One region of the Xanthobacter sp. DMC12 genome, then DNA from elsewhere that is predicted to be linked to it. Evidence: predicted binding sites of a transcription regulator. Region 1 holds the regulator's gene; each other region holds the start of a gene.
What was found. Region 1 encodes LexA, which represses DNA repair genes until DNA is damaged. Its sites were predicted from a motif close to TGTTCNNNNTGTGTTCNG; they were not measured.

Region 1 (7,275 bases):
ACGACGCCGAGCTGGACCGCGCGCTGGCGTTGCCCTGCCGGCTCATCGGCATCAACAACCGCAATTTGCGCACCTTCGAGACCACGCTGGCAACCTCCGAGCGCCTCGCGCCCCGCGTGCCGAAGGACCGCATCGTCATCGGCGAGAGCGGCATCTTCACGCCGGCCGACGTGGCCCGGCTGGCGCAGGTGGGCATCGGCACCATTCTGGTGGGCGAGAGCCTGATGCGGCAGGAGGATGTCGCATCCGCAACCTCTCTGCTCATAGCGGGTTAGTGTTGCCGTATACGTAAATTTCCGCCTTAATGCGCGAGGGTCTGCAGAGACCGCCCGCACTTTGGGAGGAACACGTGAAGTCGCGTTCGTCGGCCGGTGCCCGCGTCGCGTCTTTGGCGTGGGCGCGCGGGCGGCTTTCGCCGAGCTGGGTCGTCCTGACCAGTGTCCATAAGCCACAGCCTACCGGCCCCGCTTGGCGCGACGCCCCAGACCGTGCCCCCTGCAAAGGAATGTGCCCGGCGGCCTTGCCCACTTAGTAAGTTTGTACTTAATTATATCATCGGCCCGCCAACGAGGCCGAAATGGAAGGGGAAACAATGAGGACGGGTCTCATCGCCATCGTTGCCGGCCTCGTCGGCCTTGCGGCATCGCCCACGCTTGCCGCGGATGTCACCGGCCAGTGGCTGACCGCCACCAAGAACGGCCAGGTGGAAATCACCCAATGCGGCAAGTCTCTGTGCGGACGCCTCGTGTCGTCGGACGGCCTCAAGGCCGATCCGAACCTCAAGGACATCAAGAACCAGGATACGAAACTGCGTGACCGGCCGCTGAAGGGCCTTGTGTTTCTGACCGGCTTCACCGGCGGACCGAAGGAGTGGACCGGCGGCAAAATCTACAATGCCGAAGACGGCAAAACCTATTCCGGCTCCATCACGCTGACGGGCGACGATACCCTGAAGCTGAGCGGGTGCGTGATGTCGGTGCTCTGCCAGTCGCAGACTTGGACCCGCCTGCGCTGATCCAACCAACGCCGGCAACACAGCCTTTCCGCCGCCCTGCCCTTGCGGCGGTGGACAGGCGCCGCCGCGGACGCCATCTTCCCCGACCTCAGATCGATTCCGGGGAAGACCGCGACTTCCATGGCCAGCCTGACCCATCTCGACGAACAGGGCGCCGCCCGCATGGTGGACGTGTCCGACAAGGATGCGACCACCCGCGAGGCGCTGGCCGAGGGCCGCGTGGCGATGGCGCGCGAGACGCTGGACCTCATCCTCTCCGGCAACGCCAAGAAGGGCGACGTGCTGGGCGTGGCGCGCATCGCCGGCATCATGGCCGCCAAGCGCACCCATGAGCTGATCCCCCTCTGCCATCCCCTGATGCTGACCAAGGTGGAGGTGGAGGTTGTCCCCGATCCCGCCCTGCCCGGCCTTCATGTCACCGCCCGCGCCAAGGTGACGGGCCAGACCGGCGTGGAGATGGAGGCGCTGACCGCCGTCTCCGTCGCCTGCCTCACCATCTACGACATGGCCAAGGCCGCCGACCGTGGCATGCGGATTGAAGGTATCCGCCTGCTGGAGAAATCCGGCGGCCGCAGCGGCCATTTCCGCGCAGATGACGGAGCGGCTTGATCCGTTTCCGCCATCATGACCCGACAGCACGTGCAGAGTGAGGGAGCCGCGCCATGGCGCTCATGACCGTCGAGGAGGCCACCGCGCTCATCACTGAGGGCGTCGTCGCGCTCGGCGTCGAGGATGTGCCGGTGCAGGCGGCGGCCGGGCGGGTGCTGGCGCGCGATCTCGCGGCCCGCCGCACGCAGCCCCCCGCCGACATGTCGGCCATGGACGGCTACGCCGTGCGCGGCGCCGACATCGCCGAGACGCCCGCCCGCCTGACCGTGATCGGCGAGTCCGCCGCAGGGCGCCCCTTTGCGGGTGTTGTGGCCGCCGGGCAGTCCGTACGCATCTTCACCGGTGCCGTGGTGCCGGAGGGCGCCGACACGGTGGTGATCCAGGAGAACGTCACCCGCGAGGGCGACACCATAACCACCACCGCCCCGACCGCCGCGCTCCGCAACGTGCGCAAGCGCGGCTGCGATTTTTCCGAAAGCGCACCCGGCCTGTTCGCCGGCCGGCGCCTGACAGGCCGCGACATCATGCTGGCCGCCGCCATGGACCATGCGACAGTGCCGGTCGCGCGCCGCCCGCGCGTCGCCTTGCTGCAGACCGGCGACGAACTGGTGCTGCCCGGCCAGGGCACCGGCAACGACAGCGAGATCGTCGTCTCCAACGCCTTCGGCCTCGCCGAACTCGCCCGCCGCGCCGGTGCCGATGTGACCGACCTCGGCCTCATCAAGGACGACCTCGCGGCCATCCGCGCCGTGGTGGCGCGGGCGCTCTCCGGCGAATTCGATCTCGTGGTCTCCTCCGGCGGCGCCTCCGTGGGCGATCATGACCTGATGGCCCCGGCGCTGAAGGCCGAGGGGGTGGACCTCTCGGTGCACAAGATCGCGCTGCGCCCCGGAAAGCCGCTGATGTTCGGCCATCGCGGCGCCGTGCGGGTGCTGGGGCTGCCGGGCAACCCGGTGTCCTCCCACGTCTGCGGGATGGTCTACCTCGTCCCCCTCATCCGCGCTCTGCAGGGTGATTCCCGCCCCGGCCCCGAGACCGTGCCGGCGCGCCTCGCGGCCGACCTGCCACCCAATGATGTGCGGCGGGACTTCATGCGCGCGACTCTCGACCGCCGGGCGGATGGCTCGATCCACGCCATTCCCTGCGCCTCGCAGGACAGCGCCATGCTGAGCATTCTCTCCGCCGCCGACTGCCTTCTGGTGCGCCCGCCCTTCGCGCCTGCGGGGCGTGTCGGAGACCCCTGCGAGATTATTCCCTTCGACGATTGAGCGTTAACGGGGCCTTCACCACTTGCGGAACACAAAAGGAACAGATAAAGACTGTTCATGATTTGTTTCGCGGCGCACCGGGCTGGATGCGCTTGGAATCGGGACCGGCCGAGAGCGCCGCTTCCGGGCGGTGCGTGCAAGGAACGGGGCCAGGGAATGCTCACTCGGAAGCAATATGACCTTCTGCGCTTCATCCATGAGCGGCTCAAGGAAACCGGGGTCCCACCCTCCTTCGACGAGATGAAGGAAGCGCTGGACCTGCGCTCCAAGTCCGGCATCCACCGCCTCATCACCGCTCTGGAAGAGCGCGGCTTCATCCGCCGCCTGCCCAACCGCGCCCGTGCGCTGGAAGTGGTGCGCCTGCCCGACAGCGTGGCGCCGGGCCTTGCCTCCGCCCGGTCCGCAGGGCGCGGCTTCTCCCCTTCGGTCATCGAGGGCAGCCTCGGCAAGGTCCGTCCGGTGCCGGAGGACGACGAGGCGGGCCAGGTGGTCTCGGTGCCGGTCATGGGCCGCATCGCGGCCGGCACGCCCATCTCCGCCATCCAGAGCCGCAGCCACACGCTGAACATCCCGCCCGAGATGCTGGGCTCGGGCGAGCACTTCGCCCTTGAAGTCCGCGGTGACAGCATGATCGAGGCCGGCATCCTCGACGGCGACACGGTGCTGATCCGCAAATGCGACAGCGCCGATACCGGCGACATCATCGTCGCGCTGGTGGACGACGAGGAAGCCACCCTCAAGCGCCTGCGCAAGAAGGGCGCCTCCATCGCGCTCGAGGCCGCCAATCCAGCCTACGAGACCCGCATCTTCGGGCCCGACCGCGTGCGCATCCAGGGCCGGCTCATAGGCCTGATGCGCCGCTACTGATCCTTATTTCTCCTGCGGGAGATCCGGAACGGGGTGAGGGGCGCGGCGGTCCACGCTCAACGGGCGCCTGCGCTTTTTCTCAAGGGCGTTGCTCCTCACCCCGACGCCTCTTGAAGCCCCCCCCCATCAGGGCGCGGTCGCATCCGCCTGAGGGTCGCCGGCATCGGCGGTGGCGGGTTCGGATATGGGTTCCGGCGGCAGCGGCGCCATCCAGGGACGGGATACGCCAGCCTTGCGGCTGGATTCGGCGACGAGCGCGCCGTCGCGGAGGGTGAAGGCGAGCGTCCCTGTCCGCGCGAGTTTCGCCGGGGTCAGCACCTCTGCCGGGCAGGTCTTGGGCGGCGGATCGCGGGTAACGATCATGCGGGCATTCAGGCAGTCCGCCTCCAGGCTTTCGGCGCGGCGCGAAATGGCGATGGTGCCGCCACCGGGCAGCGGCGCGGTGCAGCCGAGCGGATCGCAGGTGAAGCCGGCGGCGAGGTCCTTCGTTCCGGCCGTGCGGCGGTCGCCCTCCCGCGTCAGCCACTGCTCCACCAGCAGTTTCTGGCCGGAGGCGCCGAGCACCGAAAGCCGCCCGTCCGGCATCCGCACCGCCACCGTCTGCGCATCGGGCGCTATGAGGAGGTCTGGCTTCAGAGGCGCGCCCGCCACCAGCGCGGCGAGGCCGAGGGGCACCAGCGCCGCGAGGGTGAGGACGCCGCGCAGCAGGCAGAGGGCCAGCAGCGCGAGCGAGAACCACAGCAGCGTCCCGGTGCCGATGAAGGCGGCGCGGATGTCGGCGCCCGGCAGCGTGCCCACCCAGTCGGACACCGCCGTCATGATCTCGATGCCGCGCCCCATCACCGGCCAGGCGAGATGATCCCAGCCGAACGGCATCAGCAGCACGCCCGCCAGTCCCGCCGGCATCACCAGGAAGGACACCGCCGGCATGGCGGCGAGGTTGGCGAGCAGGCCATAGGGCGCCACCCGCTGGAAATGGAAGATGCCGTAGGGCGCCGTCGCGAGCCCCGCCACCAGCGAGGTCAGCGCCGTGCCCGCCACCAGCACAGCCACCCAGGAGACCACCGCGCCGGCGATGCCATCCGGCCGGGGGATCGCCCGCAAGGGCTGGAGCCGCTCATAGGCGGCGACGAGGGCGAGGGTGGCGGCAAACGACATCTGCGTTCCCGGGTCCAGCGCCGCCTCCGGCGTCAGCGCCAGCACCACCACCGCCGCAACGCCCACCGAGCGCAGCGACAGGGACGGCCGCCCCACCATCACGCCCGCCAGCACGAGCCCGGTCATGACGAAGGAGCGCTGGGCCGGCACGTCATTGCCCGACAGCACGAGATAGAAGGCGCTGCCCGAAAGCGCGATCAGCGCCGCGATGGACTTGATGGGCAACGACACCGCCAGCCCCGGCACCAGCGCCAGCACGCCCCGCGCCAGTGCGAACAGGGTACCGGCCACCAGCGCCATGTGCAGGCCGGAGATGGAGAGGATGTGCGAGAGGCCGGAGACGCGCATGCTCTCCTCCACCGCCCGCGGAATGCCGGAACGGTCGCCGGCGACCAGCGCCACCGCCACCTCGGCCGGCACGCCGGTGAGCGAGGCGCGGATCCGGTTCGAGAGGCTTTGCCTCACCCCGTCCAGCCCCATGGCGAGGCGCACGGACAGAGGCGGATCGCGCGGCGCCGCCGCCTTCGGCCGGCCGAGCCCGTAGCCGATGGCGCCGATGCCCTGAAACCACGGCGCGCGGCCGAAATCGTGGGCGCCGGGCATGGCGGGGCCGGAGGGCGGCAGCAATTGCGCCAGCTGCGTCACATGGCTGCCCACCGGCGGGGCCCAGTCCTTGCGGAGCGAGAGCCGCACCAGCGCCGGGGCGTTGGCGAGCCCGCGCACGGCGTCTCCATCAAGCCGCAGCAGGATGCGGTCGCCCGTGGTCCGCCGCTCGACCCGCTCGATGAAGCCGGACAGGCGCACCGGGGTCTTGGGCGGCACGATCATCTCGTGGGCGATGAGCGCGGTGCGCACCCCGCCCGCCGCAAAGCCGGCTGCAGTTGCAAGCAGCACCGCGGCGATGCCGAACGTCACGGGGCGGGCCCGCGCAGCCAAGGCCGCCGCCGCAAATGCCGCCACCAGGACGAGGCTGGCGACGAGCGACGGCTCGGTGGACGCGCCGAAGTAGAGCAGGATACCGGCGGTGAAGGCGGCCGGCAGCCACAGGATCAGCCGGCCCGAGGCCGCCTCGGCCGCCACGTCATGGGCGATGCGGGCCTTCAGCGCATCGGCGAAGCGGATAAGACCGCGCGTGGAGAGCGCCGGGAGCGCGCCCGCAGCTCCCCGCCCCCCTGTCCGCGCCCTGCCTGAGGCCCGCTCGTCCATCCCCGCCCGCCGAGGGGCCGGTCCGGGCCGCGCCCGCCCCGTGTTCCTTGTGCCCCGCCTCTATGCTACACGGGCGCCTCCCGCGCGCCATGTGGTTCGGTTTGCGTTCCGCAGGGCTGCCGCACGCGCGTCTTCCGTCCAAGCGGACCCAATCCCGCCGAGCCCCGCCCGATGTCGCAGATCGTCACCCGCTTCGCCCCCTCGCCCACCGGCTTCCTGCATATCGGCGGGGCGCGCACGGCGCTGTTCAACTGGCTCTATGCCCGCCACACGGGCGGCAAGATGCTGCTGCGCATCGAGGATACGGACCGCCAGCGCTCCACCAAGGAGGCCATCGACGCCATCCTCGAAGGCCTCTCCTGGCTCGGCATCGATTGGGACGGCGATCCCATCTACCAGTTCGCCCGCGCCGAGCGGCACCAGGCCGCGGTGGCGGAGATGCTGGCGAAGGGCAATGCCTATCGCTGCTATGCCACCCCCCAGGAGCTGGACGAGATGCGCGAGCTGGCCCGCAAGGAGGGCCGCCCGCCGCGCTATGACGGCCGCTGGCGCGACCGCGACCCCTCCGAGGCGCCGGCCGACCGCGCGCCCGTCATCCGCCTGCGCGCCCCGCAGGAGGGCGAGACGGTGATCGAGGACATGGTGCAGGGCACCGTGACCTTCCCCAACAAGGATCTCGACGACCTCGTCCTGCTGCGCTCGGACGGCACGCCCACCTACATGCTGGCCGTGGTGGTGGACGACCACGACATGGGCGTCACCCACATCATCCGCGGCGACGACCACCTCACCAACGCCGCCCGCCAGACGCAGATCTACCGCGCGCTGGGCTGGGACGTGCCGCGCATGGCGCACATTCCCCTCATCCACGGGCCGGACGGCGCCAAGCTCTCCAAGCGCCACGGTGCGCTGGGCGTCGATGCCTATCGCGACATGGGCTATCTGCCGGCGGCGCTGCGCAACTATCTGGTGCGCCTCGGCTGGAGCCATGGCGACCAGGAGGTGTTCTCCACCGACGAGATGGTCGAATTCTTCGACCTCGACAAGGTCGGCCGCTCCGCTGCGCGCTTCGACTTCGCCAAGCTCGAAAGCCTCAACGGCCACTACATGCGCGCCTCCAGCGATGCCGAACTCCTGGCCGCCATCGACGCG
Region 2 (7,275 bases), on a different contig from region 1:
GCCGGCGGCATCGCCCTCGGCGGTCAGGCGCTCCGCCGTGGCGCGCACCACATCCCATTCCGCCCTGAGCGGCTCGATGACGGTGGCGAGCACGAGGCGCTCCACATAGGCGCGCGGCGTGTAGTGCGCCCCGAGCTTGCGCCGCTCGACCGGGTCCAGCGCCTGCTCCAGCAGCGTGCCGAAGATGGCCGGCTCCACCTCGCGCCAATTGGCCTTTGCCGCCTCGAACAGCTCGCCGATCTCCTCTCGCGGCAGCGGCAGCACCGTGCGGTCCTTGAAAAGGTAGCCGTTAAAGCGCTTCACCTTGGCCTCGATGGCGAAGGCGAAGGAGCCGGTGTCCATGGCCTCCCAGAGCTGGCCGACCAATTGGGGAAAATGCTCCGGATGCGTCCGGCACCGCTCCAGCACCCGCTTGAAACTACCCTCCGGGATCAGCTCCACATCCTCGGCGAACATGGTGAAGAGGCAGCGCATGAGGAACGACGCGATGGCCTCGCGTCGGTAGAGCGGGAGGCCATCCGGCCGGCGCTGCTCCTCGAGGAATTTCGACACCTTAGCCAGCCGCTCCGCGATGCCGCGCGTGACCTTGGCGGCCCGCCTGGTCGGGTCGAGGCTGTGGGGATCAGTCCAGACCTGCTTGAGGCGCTCGCGCACCTCGGCCGAGCGCAAATCCTGGAGGAAGACGCGGAAGCCCTGGCGATCGGGGAACTGGGCGTAATTCTTCCCCTGGCCGGAAAAGTCCGCATACAGCTCGAAGCAGTGGCCCACGTCGCAGACGATGAGGAAAGGCGGCCAGCCCTCGGACGGCGGCAGCGCCTTAGCGTAGTCCTCCGCCTGGCGCCGGGCATTCATCATCAGCACGTCCCAGCGGCGGCTCTCGCGCCGCCCCTGCGGCAGCACCTCCACCGGAAACAGGCCGTGCTGTTCCGCCCCGCCGGGCACCTTCGGCCCCTCGCCCTGGCGGCTCTGCTTGGCCTCCAGCACGAAGCAGCCGCGCTTGTAGAGATCGATTCGCCCGTGTGCCGTCGAGCCGTCGGGCTCGCGGAACGTCACCGCGCGCTCGAAAACATAGGCGTTGAGGCCCCGCTCATGCCCCGCCGGCTCCGGCGGCTCCACGCCGATCAGGTTGCAGAATTCCGTGAGGAACAGCGCATAGTTGGCGCGCTCCTGCCCGCCCTCACGGCCTGTCCAACGGGAAATGAAGCGCTCGACGTCGGCCATGCCCGCCCGAGTGACACGAGGAAAGGCTGCGAAGCTAGCGTTCCGTCACGCGGTGGGCAATGCGGTAGCCGGGGGATTCGCCGTGGGGCCTTGAGGCCGGCATCAGCTCCGGTCCATTCGCGGGAGGGCGAGCAAAGTACGGATTGCCCACGTTATGCCCACGAAATTCAATGCCGGGGATTTTTTGAAAACGGGCAAGAGCAAAAAGCTCTTTGTTTTCAAAATGGTGCCCAGGAGAGGACTCGAACCTCCACGGCTTTCACCACTGGTACCTGAAACCAGCGCGTCTACCAATTCCGCCACCTGGGCCCCGTCCGGTTTTGGCCGGCTGGGAGCGCGACACATAGAGGGGGTGCGGCTTGCTTGTCAACACGCTCCTTGCGCTGTCCCGCGGAAAGATGGGGAGAGGCGGGTGCGGCCGGTGGGGCCGCACCCGCGTCGGGTCAGGCCTTGAAGTCGGGCGGGCGCTTTTCGATGAAGGCGCTCATGCCTTCCTGCTGGTGGGGAAGGCCGAACTGGGACTGGAAGACCCGGCGCTCAAAGCGGATGCCCTCGGCGAGCGAGGTCTCGTAGGAGCGGTTCACCGCCTCCTTGGTCTGCATGGCGACAGGCAGCGACATGCCGGCGATCACCTTCGCCACCTTCAGCGCCTCGGTCATCAGCTCGGCGGCGGGGATGATGCGCGAGACGAGGCCGGAGCGCTCGGCTTCCACCGCATCCATCAGGCGGCCGGTGAGGCACATCTCCATGGCCTTCGACTTGCCGATGAAGCGCGTGAGGCGCTGGGTGCCGCCGGAGCCGGGCATGACGCCGAGCTTGATCTCCGGCTGGCCGAACTTCGCCGTGTCGGCGGCGAGGATGAAATCGCACATCATGGCGAGCTCGCAGCCGCCGCCCAGCGCGAAGCCGGCCACCGCCGCGATCACCGGCTTGCGGGTGCGCGAGAGGCGCTCCCAGGAGGTGATGTAGTCGTCGAGATACGTGTCCGGATAGGTGAAGTTCTGCATCGCCTTGATGTCGGCGCCGGCGGCGAACGCCTTCTCCGAGCCGGTGAGGATGATGCAGCCGATGGCGCGGTCGTGCTCCAGCACGTCGAGGGCGGCGTTCAGCTCGTTGATGAGCTGGGCGTTGAGCGCGTTCAGCGCCTGCGGGCGGTTCAGCCGGATGATGCCGACCCGCTCGTCCACCTCCAACAGGATCGTCTCGTAAGCCATCCTCATCTCCTCCTCAGCCGGCGTGACACCGGTCGATAGCCTCGGCGGCGCTTCGCGCGCACGGGTGACGTGCTCTACCGTGCCTCGGCGTTGATGCGAAGTGGCAGCCTCGCACAGCGGCCGTGCGAGGCTGCGCTATCGCTGGCAGACGGGGCAGTAGAAGGTGGAGCGCCCGCCCTGCACGATGCGCCGGACGATGCCCTTGCAATGCCGGGTCCGGCAGGGCTCGCCCTCGCGGCCGTAGACGCGGAAGGTGTGCTGGAAATAGCCCAGCTCGCCGCTCACCTGCTTGTGGTCGCGGAGCGAGGAGCCGCCGGCCTGGATGGCCTCGCGCAGCACGTCGCGGATGGCGGTGACGAGGCGTTCCATCCGCGGCGTCGGCTTGCCGTCGCCCGTCACGATGGTGTGGGCGAGACGGCGCGGCGAGAGGCCGGCGCGGAACAGGGCCTCGCACACATAGATGTTGCCGAGCCCGGCGACGAGCTTCTGGTCCAGCAGCGCGGCCTTCAGCGAGGTGTTGCGGCGGGCGAAGACGCTTGCGAGATAGTCCGCGTGGAAAGCATTGCCCAGCGGCTCGGGGCCGAGCCCGGCGAGCAGCGGATGGCTCTCCAGCCGGTCGTAAGGCACGATCAGGATGGCGCCGAAGCGGCGCGGATCGTTGAAGGTGACGGTCGTGCCGCCGGCGAGGTGCAGCACCACGTGATCGTGCGGCCCGGCTTCCGCGCGCGGATAATGGAAGGCGCCCGGCCGAAGCGCCTTTGCCCCCTCCACCCGGATGGAGCCGGACATGCCGAGGTGCAGGATCATCACCTCGCCGCCGTCGAGATCGGCCAGCAGGTATTTGGCACGACGGCCGATGGCCTCCACGCGGCGACCCGCCAGACGTTCGGCAAAATTCTCCGGCAGCGGCCAGCGCAGGTCCGGGCGGCGCGCTTCGGCGCTCTCGATCACGGCGCCCTGCAAGACGGGCATCAGGCCGCGGCGGACGGTTTCCACCTCGGGCAGTTCGGGCATTTCGTCCTTAAGGGTCACGGGCGCGCAACAACCGGCGCGCGATTCATCTCGGCCGCCAGCATCCCGCCTCGAACGCCGCCGCGCAAGATGCCGCAGATGCGGAGGGCGGCCACATCAACAGCCTCAGCCCTTGCGCAGGATCTTCTCCAGCGGCCGCCCGCGCGCCAGCTCGTCGATGAGCTTATCGAGATACCTTATTTCCCGCATGGTCGGCTCGGCGACGTCCTCCACCCGCACACCGCAGACGACGCCCGTGATGAGCGCACGGGCCGGATTGGGCGCGGGCGCCTCAGCGAAAAAGGTCTCGAAATCCGTCCTGCTGACGGCGAGGGCGCGCAACTCTGCATCGGAATAGCCGGTCAACCAGCGGATGATCTCGTCGACCTCCGCCTGGGTGCGCCCCTTGCGCTCGGCCTTGGCGATATAGAGCGGGTAAACGCTGGCGAAGCTGGTCGTATAGATGCGGTGCTTCTGCATGGGCGCTCACTGGGGAGGCGCGGAGGGCGGAGGGCCGGGCGCATCGAAATCCAGCTGCTCCAGCCGCAGCCCACGGCGGGCGATCTTGTCGGCGGAGACGATGACGCGCTGCACGTCGTCGCCCACTTGCGCGAAATGCTTGGCGAGATCGCCCACCCGCTCGCGCAGGCGGCTCACATCGTCCACGAGGGCGGCGACCTCCGTCCGCACGCGGTCCGCCTCCTCGCGCATGCGGGCGTCTTTCGCGATGGCCTGCACCACCTGTACGGCCAGCATCAGCAACGAAGGGGAGACGAGCACCACGCGCAGCCGATAGGCCTCCTGCACCACGCCGTCGAAATGCTCGCTGATCTCGGCATAGACGGATTCCGACGGAACGAAGATGAGCGCCACATCCTGCGTCTCGCCGGGGATGAAATAGCGCTCGGCCACGTCATAGACGTGCTTCAAGAGATCGTTGCGCAGGCGCTGGCCGGCCGCCTTGCGGTGCTCGGGTGACGGGGCCTCGCGGAAGGCGGTGACGGCCTCCAGCGGGAATTTGGAATCCACCAGCAGCGGGCGGGGGTCGCCCGGCAGGAAGATGGCGCAGTCCGGCCGCTTGCCGTTGGAGAGGGTGTACTGGAAGGCGAAGCTGCCGCGGGGCAGCCCATCGGAGACGATGGCCTCCATCCGCGCCTGCCCGAAGGCGCCACGCGCCTGCTTGTTGGCGAGCGTCTCGCGCAGGGAAACGACCTGCGCGGAGAGGTCGCCGAGGCTGCGCTCGGCCGCCTCCACCATCACGAGGCGCTCGGCGATGCGCGTCAGGCTTTCGTGGGTGGCGCGGGCGGCGGTGGAGAGCGTCTCGCCAAGGCGATGGGAAGTCTGGTCCAGCCGGTCGGAGACGGCCCGGGCCAGCTCGCTCTGCCGCTGGGCGAGAATTTCCGTCATGCTCTGCACGCGGCCGGCGGTCTCGGACTGGACGCGGACCAGCTCGCGCAGGCGGCGGTCCATCTCGTCCCGCCGCAGGGCTTCCTCGGAAGCGGCGGCGGCGCGCGCCCGCGACTGGCGCACGAGGCTCACCAGCACCAGAAACAGCAGCAGCGCCAGCACCGCCGCGGCGACCGCAGCCGCCTCGGCCACGGTGAAGGGCCGCCCGCCGAAGGTGAACAGCACAACCGGCATGCCTTGCTCTTGCGTGAACCTTCTCTTCTTACGTGATTCTCTTCCTTGAACAAACGGCGAACATGTTGACCTATGCGGCAGCTTCGCTTATCTCGCTCGAATGACGATCCGGCCCATCCTCATCATCCCCGAGCCCAAGCTGCGCACGCTTTCCACCCCGGTCGAAAAGATCGACAACGAGGTGCGCAAGCTGGTGGAGGACATGTTCGAGACCATGTACGACGCCCCCGGCATCGGGCTGGCGGCCATACAGGTGGGTGTGCAGCGCCGCGTCATCACCATCGATGTGGCGCGTGACGGCGAGAACAAGAAGCCCATCGCCCTCATTAATCCCGAGATCATAGCGGCTTCGGAGGAAACCTCCGTCTACAGCGAGGGCTGCCTCTCCATCCCCGAATATTACGAGGAGGTGGAGCGGCCGGCCAAGGTGGCGGTGCGCTTCCTGGACGTGGAGGGCAAGACGCGGGAGGTGGAGGCCGAGGGCCTGTTCGCCACCTGCGTGCAGCACGAGATCGACCACCTCAACGGCGTGCTCTTCATCGATCATATCTCCAAGCTGAAGCGCGACCGGGTCATCAAGAAGTTCACCAAGCAGGCGAAGCACAAGGCCGAGGCCTGACCCCATCGCGGCGGGCGATCACGGGACACGAGGTTCATGCGCATCGTCTTCATGGGCACGCCGGATTTCGCCGTGCCCACCCTCTCGGAAATCGTCGGGCGCGGCCATGAGGTGGTTGCGGTCTATACCCGCGCCCCTGCCCCGGCGGGCCGGCGCGGGCTCGACCTCACCCCCTCCCCCGTCCATGCGGTGGCCGAGCGCTTCGGCCTGCCGGTGTTCACGCCGAAAAGCCTGAAGGGCGAGGAGGCGGCGGAAGCCTTCCGCGCCCATGATGCGGACGTGGCGGTGGTGGTGGCCTATGGCCTCATCCTGCCGCAGGCCATCCTCGATGCGCCGCGCCTCGGCTGCCTGAACCTGCACGGCTCCCTGCTGCCACGCTGGCGCGGCGCCGCGCCCATCCAGCGGGCCATCATGGCCGGCGACACGGAGACCGGTGTCGCGGTGATGCAGATGGAAGCGGGGCTGGACACCGGCCCCGTGGGCCTCGTCGAGCGCATCCCGATTGGCCCGGACATGACCGCCGGCGAATTGCACGACCGGATGATGGTGATCGGCGCCGACCTCATGGGCCGGGCTCTGGCCGCGCTGGAGCGGGGCGGCCTCGGCTTCACGCCCCAGCCGGCCAGCGGCGTGGAATATGCCGTCAAGATCGAGAAGGCGGAGACGCGCATCGACTGGTCGAAGCCCGCCCAGGAAGTCCACGATCGCATCCGCGGCCTCTCCCCCTTCCCCGGCGCCTGGTTCCCTTTCGGGCCGGAGGAGGCGCGGGTGAAGGTGCTGCGCTCCACGCTGGCGAACGGCTCCGCCGCGCCGGGCACGGTGCTGGACGACCACCTCACCATCGCCTGCGGCACCGGTGCCGTGCGGCTCGTGGAGCTGCAGAAGGCCGGCAAGCAGCCCATGGGGGCGGAAACCTTCCTTAGGGGCAATGCCGTCCCGCCCGGAAGCCGGCTCGCCTGACGGCGGCAACCCGCCATGCCCCGTTACAAACTCACCATCGAATACGACGGCACCTCCTTCGCCGGCTGGCAGATGCAGGCGGACCTGCCCACCGTGCAGGGCGTGCTGGCCGAGGCGTTCCAGCGCTTCTGCGGGGAAAAGGTGACGGTGGCGGGTGCCGGGCGCACCGATGCCGGGGTCCATGCCACCGGGCAGGTGGCCCATGTGGACCTGAGTAAGGACTGGCGCACGGACACGGTGCGCGATGCCATGACGGCCCAGCTTCGGCCCCACCCGGTGGCCGTGCTTTCCGCCGAGAAGGTGCCGGACAGCTTCGACGCCCGCTTCTCGGCCACCAAGCGGCACTATCTCTACCGCATCGTCAACCGCCGCCCGGATCTCGCGCTGGACCGCGACCGGGCGTGGCGCATTCCCCAGGCGCTGGATGCGCATGCCATGCACATCGCAGCCCAGCGTCTTCTGGGAAAGCACGACTTCTCCACCTTCCGCGCCGCCGAGTGCCAGGCCGCCTCGCCGGTGAAGACCCTGGACCAGCTGGACGTCTCCCGCCACGGCGACGAGATTCGCGTCGTCACCTCGGCGCGGTCCTTCCTGCACCATCAGGTGCGC
Region 3 (7,275 bases), on a different contig from region 1:
GGGGGAACAGGCCTTCCTCCCAGCCGGGCAGGAACACGGTGTCGAACTCCAGCCCCTTGGCCGAATGCAGGGTCATGACCTGCACCGCATCCTCGCCGGCGCCGTTGTCCACGTCCATCACGAGGGAGATGTGCTCGAGGAAGCCGGAGAGGTTCTCGAACGGCTCCATGGAGCGCACCAGCTCCTTCAGGTTTTCCAGCCGCCCGGCGGCCTCGGCAGAGCGGTCCTTCTGCCACATCTCCGTATAGCCGCTCTCGTCGAGGACGATCTCGGCGATCTCGGTATGAGAGACCGTTCGGGCCTGCTCGCGCCAGCGCTCGAAGGCCTGGATGAGCCCGCGCAGGGTGCCGCGCACCTTGGGCTTCAGTTCCTCGCTCTCGGTGAGCACGCGCGCGGCTTCCTGAAGGGGCACGCCGGCGGCCCGGGCGACGTCGTGGATCTGCTTCACCGTGGCGTCGCCGATGCCCCGTTTCGGCACGTTCACGATGCGCTCGAAGGCGAGATCGTCGGCGGTGGAGTTCACGCAGCGCAGATACGCGAGCGCATCGCGGATTTCCGCCCGCTCGTAGAAGCGCGGTCCGCCGATGACGCGATAGGGCATGCCCAGCGTGACGAAGCGATCCTCGAACTCGCGCATCTGGAACGAGGCGCGCACCAGGATGGCGATCTCCGATAGCCGATGCCCGGCGCGTTGCAGCGCCTCGATCTCCTCGCCGACCGCGCGGGCCTCCTCGCCGCTGTCCCACGCCCCGGTGACGGAGACGCGCTCGCCCTCATCGCCCTCGGAGAACAGGGTCTTGCCGAGCCGCCCCTCATTGTGGGCGATCAGGTGGGCGGCCGAAGCGAGGATGTGGCCCGTCGAGCGGTAATTGCGCTCCAGCCTGATGACCTTGGCGCCGGGAAAGTCGCTTTCAAAGCGAAGAATGTTGTCCACCTCCGCGCCGCGCCAGCCATAGATGGACTGGTCGTCGTCGCCGACGCAGCAGACATTCTTCGAGCCCTGCGCGAGCAGGCGCAGCCACAGATACTGGGCGACGTTGGTGTCCTGATACTCGTCCACCAGCAGATACTTGAAGCGCCGGTGGTATTCGGCGAGCACGTCCGGGTTCTCGCGGAACAGGCGGATGCCTTCCAGCAGCAGATCGCCGAAATCCACCGCGTTCAGCGCCTTGAGGCGCGCCTGATAAGCGGCATAGAGCATCCCGCCCTTGCCGTTGGCGAAGACGGCGCCCTCGCCGGGCGGAACGTCCTTGGGCGAAAGGCCGCGGTTCTTCCAGCCGTCGATGGTGGCGGCGAGCAGGCGTGCCGGCCAGCGCTTCTCGTCGATGTTCTCGGCGGCGAGGAGCTGCTTGAGCAGGCGGATCTGGTCGTCCGTGTCGAGGATGGTGAAGCCGCTCTTCAGCCCCACCAGCTCGTGGTGGCGGCGGAGAATGCGCACGCCGATGGAATGGAAGGTGCCGAGCCAGGGCATCCCCTCGATCTGGTCGCCGACCATGCCATGGATGCGGTCTTTCATTTCCCGCGCGGCCTTGTTGGTGAAGGTCACCACAAGGATCTGCGAGGGAAAGGCGCGGCCGGAAGCGAGAATATGGGCGACACGGGCGGTGAGCACGCGCGTCTTGCCCGTTCCGGCGCCGGCGAGCACCAGAAGCGGGCCGTCAAGCGTTTCCACCGCCTCCCGCTGCTCGGGATTGAGGCCGGAGAGATAGGAGGCCTGCGGCCCGGCGGGCGCGATGCCGGCACGGGCCCGCGCGGCAATGCCGCCGGGCTTCAAGGCGGGAAGCTCTGGCGCTCCGCCGGGTTCATGGCCCGGACGGCGCGGGGATTCAGGCGGTCTCAATGCAACAGGTCTCGGTGCGCGTGATTCGCTCAAGGGAACAAAATGGCATCGCGCGCGCCGGATTGCGAGCTTGGCCGCGGATGATCCTTCACCTGAGCAGTTCGAGCGTGCCCTCGCGCCGCCAGGTTCGGGCCCTGAGCCGGGGTGCCAGCCACCACGACAGCGGCGCGGACACGATCGACGAGCCGATCACGACAAAGGGCATCACGCTCATGGCGTCGCGCGCCAGCGGCGACAGCAGCAGCGCCAGCAGGCCGGCAAAGAACGTGACGGCCTGGATCATCATGAACAGCATGGCGGCGAGTTGCAGCCGGATCGACATGGGCGAGCCTCCTTCCGAAATCACATCCCGGAAGGGCAACAGGTGTGTGCCCGGGGTGGTTCCCGGCGGGCGTTCAGGTTCCTGCGAGGTCACCGGCGGCATCAGGCAAGGAGGCGGCCTTGGGGGCTCCGGCGGCGGGCGGCGGGAGGTGGACCACGTAGAACTTGCGCACCGCCGTCACGCTCTTCCACACCCCCTTGAACCCCGAGGGGATGACGAAGGACTGCCCGGCGAGGAAGGTTTCGGTGTGGCCCGAGGCATCGGTGAGTTCCACCGTGCCTTCGATGAGGACGCAGAATTCGTCCTCGTCGTAGCTCACCTCGATCTCCGACGGGGCGGAGGCCCAGAAGCCCGCCGAGAAGGCGCCAGTGCGATCCTGATACCATTCATGCACGGTCGTCGCCGCACCGGGGTCGAGCGGCGGGTGCGGATCGAAGCGGATGGAGCGGATGGCCATGGGGTCACTCCCTGCGCGCCTGGCGGACGGTGTGGGGCGCATCCTTCGCCTGTCCGGCATCCTGCCGCAAGGGTGCGTGGATGCCTGCGACAAGAATGGCACCGACCCCGAAGAAGGCGACCAGCACCGCCACCCCCGCGCGCTGGCTTTGTGTCAGGGCGGTAACGATAGCGACCGTGGTGGGGGCGGCAAACGAGGTGATCTTGCCGGAGAGCGCGAACAGGCCGAAGCATTCGCCGATGTTCTCGGGCGGCGCGAGGCGCACCAGCAGGGTGCGCGAGGCGGCCTGGAGCGGGCCGGCCACCGCGCCGATAAGGAGGCCGAGGCCCACATAGACCTTCTCCGGCACGGTGCCGTAGAGACCCGTTCCCGGCGCGGTGGGCACGAGGCCGAACAGGATGGAGTCGCGCGCCACCGAGAGAAGCCCGACGCAGGCGACCAACAGCGCGAGGAGCGCGCCGAGGATGACCACGCGCGGGCCGAAGGCATCGTCCAGCCAGCCCCCGGCCAGAGCCCCGGCCGTGCCAGTGAGGGTGAGCAGGATGCCGAAGATCCCGATCTCGATGGAGCCCCAGCCGAAGGTGCCCGCCGCATAGATGCCGCCGAAGGCGAAGAGGGCGACAAGGCCGTCCGCATAAATCATGTTGACGATGAGGAAGCGGGCGAGGGCCGGGCGCGCCCTCAGCTTCGGCACCAGGATGCGGATTTCGGACAGTCCCTTGCGCACCGCCTCGCGCGGCGGCAGACCCTTGTTCCGGTCAGGCACGAACAGGAACATGGGCAGCACCAGCACCGCGAACCACAAAGCGGTCAGCGGGCCGCAGAAGCGGTCGCCCTCGCGGGTCGCGGCGTCGAGGCCGAAGGCCGGCGGCCGGCCGATGAGGGTGAGGCCGGTGTCCGGCGCGGTGGAGAAGAAGCAGAGCATCAGCGCGAGCGACACCAGCCCGCCGAAATAGCCCACCGCCCAGCCGGTGCCGGAAAGCCGGCCCAGCCGCTCCGGCGGCACGAGGTCGGGCATGATGGCGTTATTGAAGACGGTAGCGAACTCCACGCCGATGGTGCCGATGGCGAAGGCGGCGAGGATGAGCGGGATGCGCGTGGTGTCGCCGGGCACCGCGAACCACAGCAGCGCCGAACCCGCCATCAGCATCAGCCCGAAGACCGCGATCCACGGCTTGCGCCGGCCGGAGGCATCGGCCACCGCGCCGAGGATGGGGGAACAGATGGCGATGACGAGCCCCGCTGCGCCGGTGGCAAAGCCCCACAGGCTCTGCCCCTCTGCCGGCGTCGGTGCCACGGCGGACGCGAAATAGGGGGCGAAGATGAAGGTGGTGATGAGGGTAAAATAGGGCTGGCACGCCGGATCGAACAGGATCCAGCCGACCACGGCCCGGCGCGGGACGCGGGCGAAGGGCTGCGAGGAAGGCACCGGCGGGTTCCGCAATGGCTGGCAAGCGATATCGCACCATGGCAGCCCGGGCGCCCGAGGGAAACCGTGCTCCGGCGTGAAGCCTCCTCAGGCGGTAAATTCCGGCATGGGCTCGGCCCCGGCCGGCACCACATGTTCCACCAGCGCCGCGATCGCCGATGCCACCAGCACGACGGCGCCCACCGGCGCGGCGGAGAAGAACTCCTCCTGCACCGCATTGCCGTCTTCGTCCTTGAAGGCGGAGGAGGCGGCGCGCACGGCGACCGCCTCGGTCACGAGATAGCCGTCCTTGATGAGGTCGCGGGCAATGGCCTTGGGCGGGCGCTTGTCCCGCACATGCAGCGGGTCCTCCTCGCCGGCCCGCCACACCACCTTGTAGATGTACATGGCGCTTCCTGCTCCCTGCATCCATCCATCCCCTGAACGCCACGGTTGAGCCCCTCGTTCCGGCCCGCCAAGCGCGATATCGCGGTGCCATGGATCAACTGCCACGCCGCAGCGTTGATGCCCTGTTCGGCGCCGCGGGCGCGAGATTGGGGAGAGGCGGCGATGCTGCAGTCACAGGATCCGTCGTTGTCCGGCCCGGCCGGAGGCGCCGATCTGCCCGGACGGGACCGGCTGCTCGCCTTCTTCACCGCCATCGCCATCGTCACAGTGCTCTATGTGGGGCGCGACGTGTTCGTGCCCATCGCGGTAGCCATCCTCCTCGCCTTCGTGCTGGCTCCGGTCATTCTGGTGCTGAGGCGCGTGCGGGTGCCGCGCACGGCGGCGGCGGTGGTGGTGGTGATCGCCACCTTCGTGGGCCTGCTGGCGCTCGGCTCGGTCATCGCGCTCCAGACCTCCGATCTCGTCGCCGAGCTGCCGAAATACCGGCTGAACCTGAGCGACAAGATCCGCTCCCTGAAGGAGGCGACCGGCGGCTCCGGCACGTTCGAGCGGACCATGGACATGATCCAGGATCTCGGCCGGGAACTGGAGGCGCCGGACCCAGCCAAGGCGGCGAAGGAGGAGGGCGGGCTCCTTGCGACGGGCGGTCGGCCTCTGCCGGTGGAAATCCGCCAGCCGCCGCCCGGCACGCTCGGCACCCTCTCCACCGTCATGGCGCCGCTGCTGCATCCTTTGGCGACGCTCGGCATCGTCTTCATCTTCGTGCTGTTCATCCTGCTCCAGCGCGAGGACCTCAGGAACCGTTTCGTGCGCCTCGCCGGCGCCCACGACATCCAGCGCACCACGGCAGCGCTGGATGATGCGGCACGGCGGCTGTCGCGCTTCTTCCTGGCCCAGGTGGGGTTGAACGCCGCCTTCGGAACGGTGATCGGCCTCGGCCTGTGGTTCATCGGGGTGCCGAGCCCACTCCTGTTCGGCATCGCCGCTGCGGTGCTGCGCTTCGTCCCCTATGTGGGCGCGGCGGTGGCCGCTGCATTGCCGATTGGTTTCGCACTGGCCGTGGACCCGGGATGGACCATGGTGCTGTCGGCCGCCGCCCTCTTCATCGTGGTTGAACCGCTGGTGGGGCACGTCATCGAACCCCTGCTCTACGGCCGTTCCACAGGCCTCTCGCCCGTGGCGGTGATCGCCGCCGCTACCTTCTGGACCTGGCTTTGGGGGCCGATCGGCCTCCTGCTCTCGACCCCGCTCACCTTGTGTCTGGTGGTGCTCGGGCGCCACGTGGAAAGCCTCGAATTCCTCGACGTGGCACTGGGCGACCGGCCGCCCCTGTCGGACAGCGAACTCCTCTATCAGCGCCTTCTGGCCGCGGACCCCATCGAGGCTGCCGCCGCCGCCGAGGAGGTGCTGCGGCAGAAGGATCTCGATGCCTATTGCGACGGCGTGGTGATGCCCGCCTTGAGGCTTGCCCAGCGGGATGCGGCGCGCGGCGCGCTCGACGCCAGCCGGCAGGAGCGCATCCGCGACACCCTCGCCGACCTGCTGGACCATCTGCCGGAGTCGGACGAGAAGCCCGCGGCGGCTGCGGACGAGAGCGGCGAGGCCGCGCCCCGGCCACAAGGCCCGCAAGTGCTGGTCCTGCCCGCCCGCTCGGCCCTCGACGAGGCGGCAGCCCTGCTTCTGGTTCACCGGCTGATGGCGGATGGTATCCAGGCCGAGGCGGGCCCGGCCGGTGGCGCGCGCCGGCTGGCGGCGGGGCAGGCGGAGGCGATCGTCCTCGCCTATCTCTCCCCCGCAACGCCGGCGCACCGCCGCTACACCATCCGCAGCCTCAACCGCGACCGCACCGGCCGGCGCGTGGTGGTGGCCGATTTCATGGCTGAGGAATCGCCGGCCGTCCTTCAGGGCGAGGCGGCGGCGGTGTCCACGGTGAAGGGGGCGGTGGAGGCTGCACAGGTGGAGGCGCCCGCCTCGCCCGCGCCCGCCGTCGTTCCGGTGCGGGCGGGAGCGGCCTGATGAGCCCTCCGACCGAGCCGGAGGGCGACGGTTAAGCCAGCGCCCTCTCAGCCCTTCACCAGATCGCCCAGAAGGCTCGCGGCCAGAGTCAGCTTGGAGAGGCTGAGGCCGGACTGGGCGATGTCGCGCACCGTGCGGCGCATGCGCTCCACCTCCTCGCGGCGGCGGGCCACATAGGCCTCCACCGCGGCCTCGCCGGAGACGCCCTCCGCCAGCATCGCCTCGGTGATGCGGCGCAGGAAGGTCTCCAGCTGGGCCAGCGAGCGGTCCAGCGCCAGCCGGTCATAATAGTCCGGCGCCATGATGCCGCGGGACTGGGCGAGCAGATCGTCGATGGCGAAATAGCGCCCGGCGGCGAAGAAGGTGCTGGCGGCACTGGGGATGGCCTTGCCGGTGGTCTCGGCAATCAGCGCGATGTCTGAGGCCGCCGCCAGCGCCGGCATGGAGGCGATGCGGCGCGCCAGCTCTTCGGGCACACGCTGGGCCACGAGATCCGCCACCCGTCCGGCGCGGTCCTTGCGCCAGATTTCCGGCAGGCTCTCGTCCAGGGCGGCGGCGACCGCCGCGACCCCGCTGCGATAGCGCTCCACCACGCCGGCGATGCCGTCGGCGAACGAGACGTTGCCGAGGAACCAGATGGTCCGCCCCACCATCAGGTCCTGCACCGCCGCGTAAAGCTGGAGCTGGACGTGCCCGTCCACCTTGTTGTCCAGGGCGTCGATGGCGGCGGTCAGTTCCGGCAGGTGGTAGCTGTCGCGCACCGCCGCGAAGGCGCGGGCGATGGAGGCGGCATCGCCACCCGTCTGGTCCGAGATGCGGGCCAT

Region 2: the regulator LexA is predicted to act here: its motif matches at 5,133-5,150, upstream of def (peptide deformylase).
Region 3: the regulator LexA is predicted to act here: its motif matches at 1,874-1,891, upstream of ACT535_RS22740 (ATP-dependent helicase).

Annotation. Positions count from the first base shown of each region.
Region 1 is NZ_JBQUYZ010000001.1:652,835-660,109, forward strand. It holds gene trpC (indole-3-glycerol phosphate synthase TrpC) at 1-275, shown strand, start outside; gene ACT535_RS02905 (DUF2147 domain-containing protein) at 593-1,015, shown strand; gene moaC (cyclic pyranopterin monophosphate synthase MoaC) at 1,136-1,624, shown strand; gene ACT535_RS02915 (molybdopterin molybdotransferase MoeA) at 1,678-2,892, shown strand; gene lexA (transcriptional repressor LexA) at 3,049-3,759, shown strand; gene ACT535_RS02925 (ComEC/Rec2 family competence protein) at 3,886-6,123, opposite strand; gene gltX (glutamate--tRNA ligase) at 6,295-7,275, shown strand, end outside.
Region 2 is NZ_JBQUYZ010000002.1:526,826-534,100, reverse strand. It holds gene ACT535_RS10615 (class I SAM-dependent DNA methyltransferase) at 1-1,221, opposite strand, end outside; tRNA gene ACT535_RS10610 (tRNA-Leu) at 1,446-1,530, opposite strand; gene ACT535_RS10605 (enoyl-CoA hydratase) at 1,665-2,435, opposite strand; gene mutM (bifunctional DNA-formamidopyrimidine glycosylase/DNA-(apurinic or apyrimidinic site) lyase) at 2,571-3,449, opposite strand; gene ACT535_RS10595 (DUF2200 domain-containing protein) at 3,573-3,926, opposite strand; gene ACT535_RS10590 (DNA recombination protein RmuC) at 3,933-5,087, opposite strand; gene def (peptide deformylase) at 5,188-5,706, shown strand; gene fmt (methionyl-tRNA formyltransferase) at 5,743-6,666, shown strand; gene truA (tRNA pseudouridine(38-40) synthase TruA) at 6,682-7,275, shown strand, end outside.
Region 3 is NZ_JBQUYZ010000007.1:237,681-244,955, forward strand. It holds gene ACT535_RS22740 (ATP-dependent helicase) at 1-1,774, opposite strand, end outside; gene ACT535_RS22745 (hypothetical protein) at 1,929-2,162, opposite strand; gene ACT535_RS22750 (cupin domain-containing protein) at 2,236-2,619, opposite strand; gene ACT535_RS22755 (MFS transporter) at 2,624-4,048, opposite strand; gene ACT535_RS22760 (hypothetical protein) at 4,136-4,456, opposite strand; gene ACT535_RS22765 (AI-2E family transporter) at 4,598-6,451, shown strand; gene ACT535_RS22770 (NAD-glutamate dehydrogenase) at 6,499-7,275, opposite strand, start outside.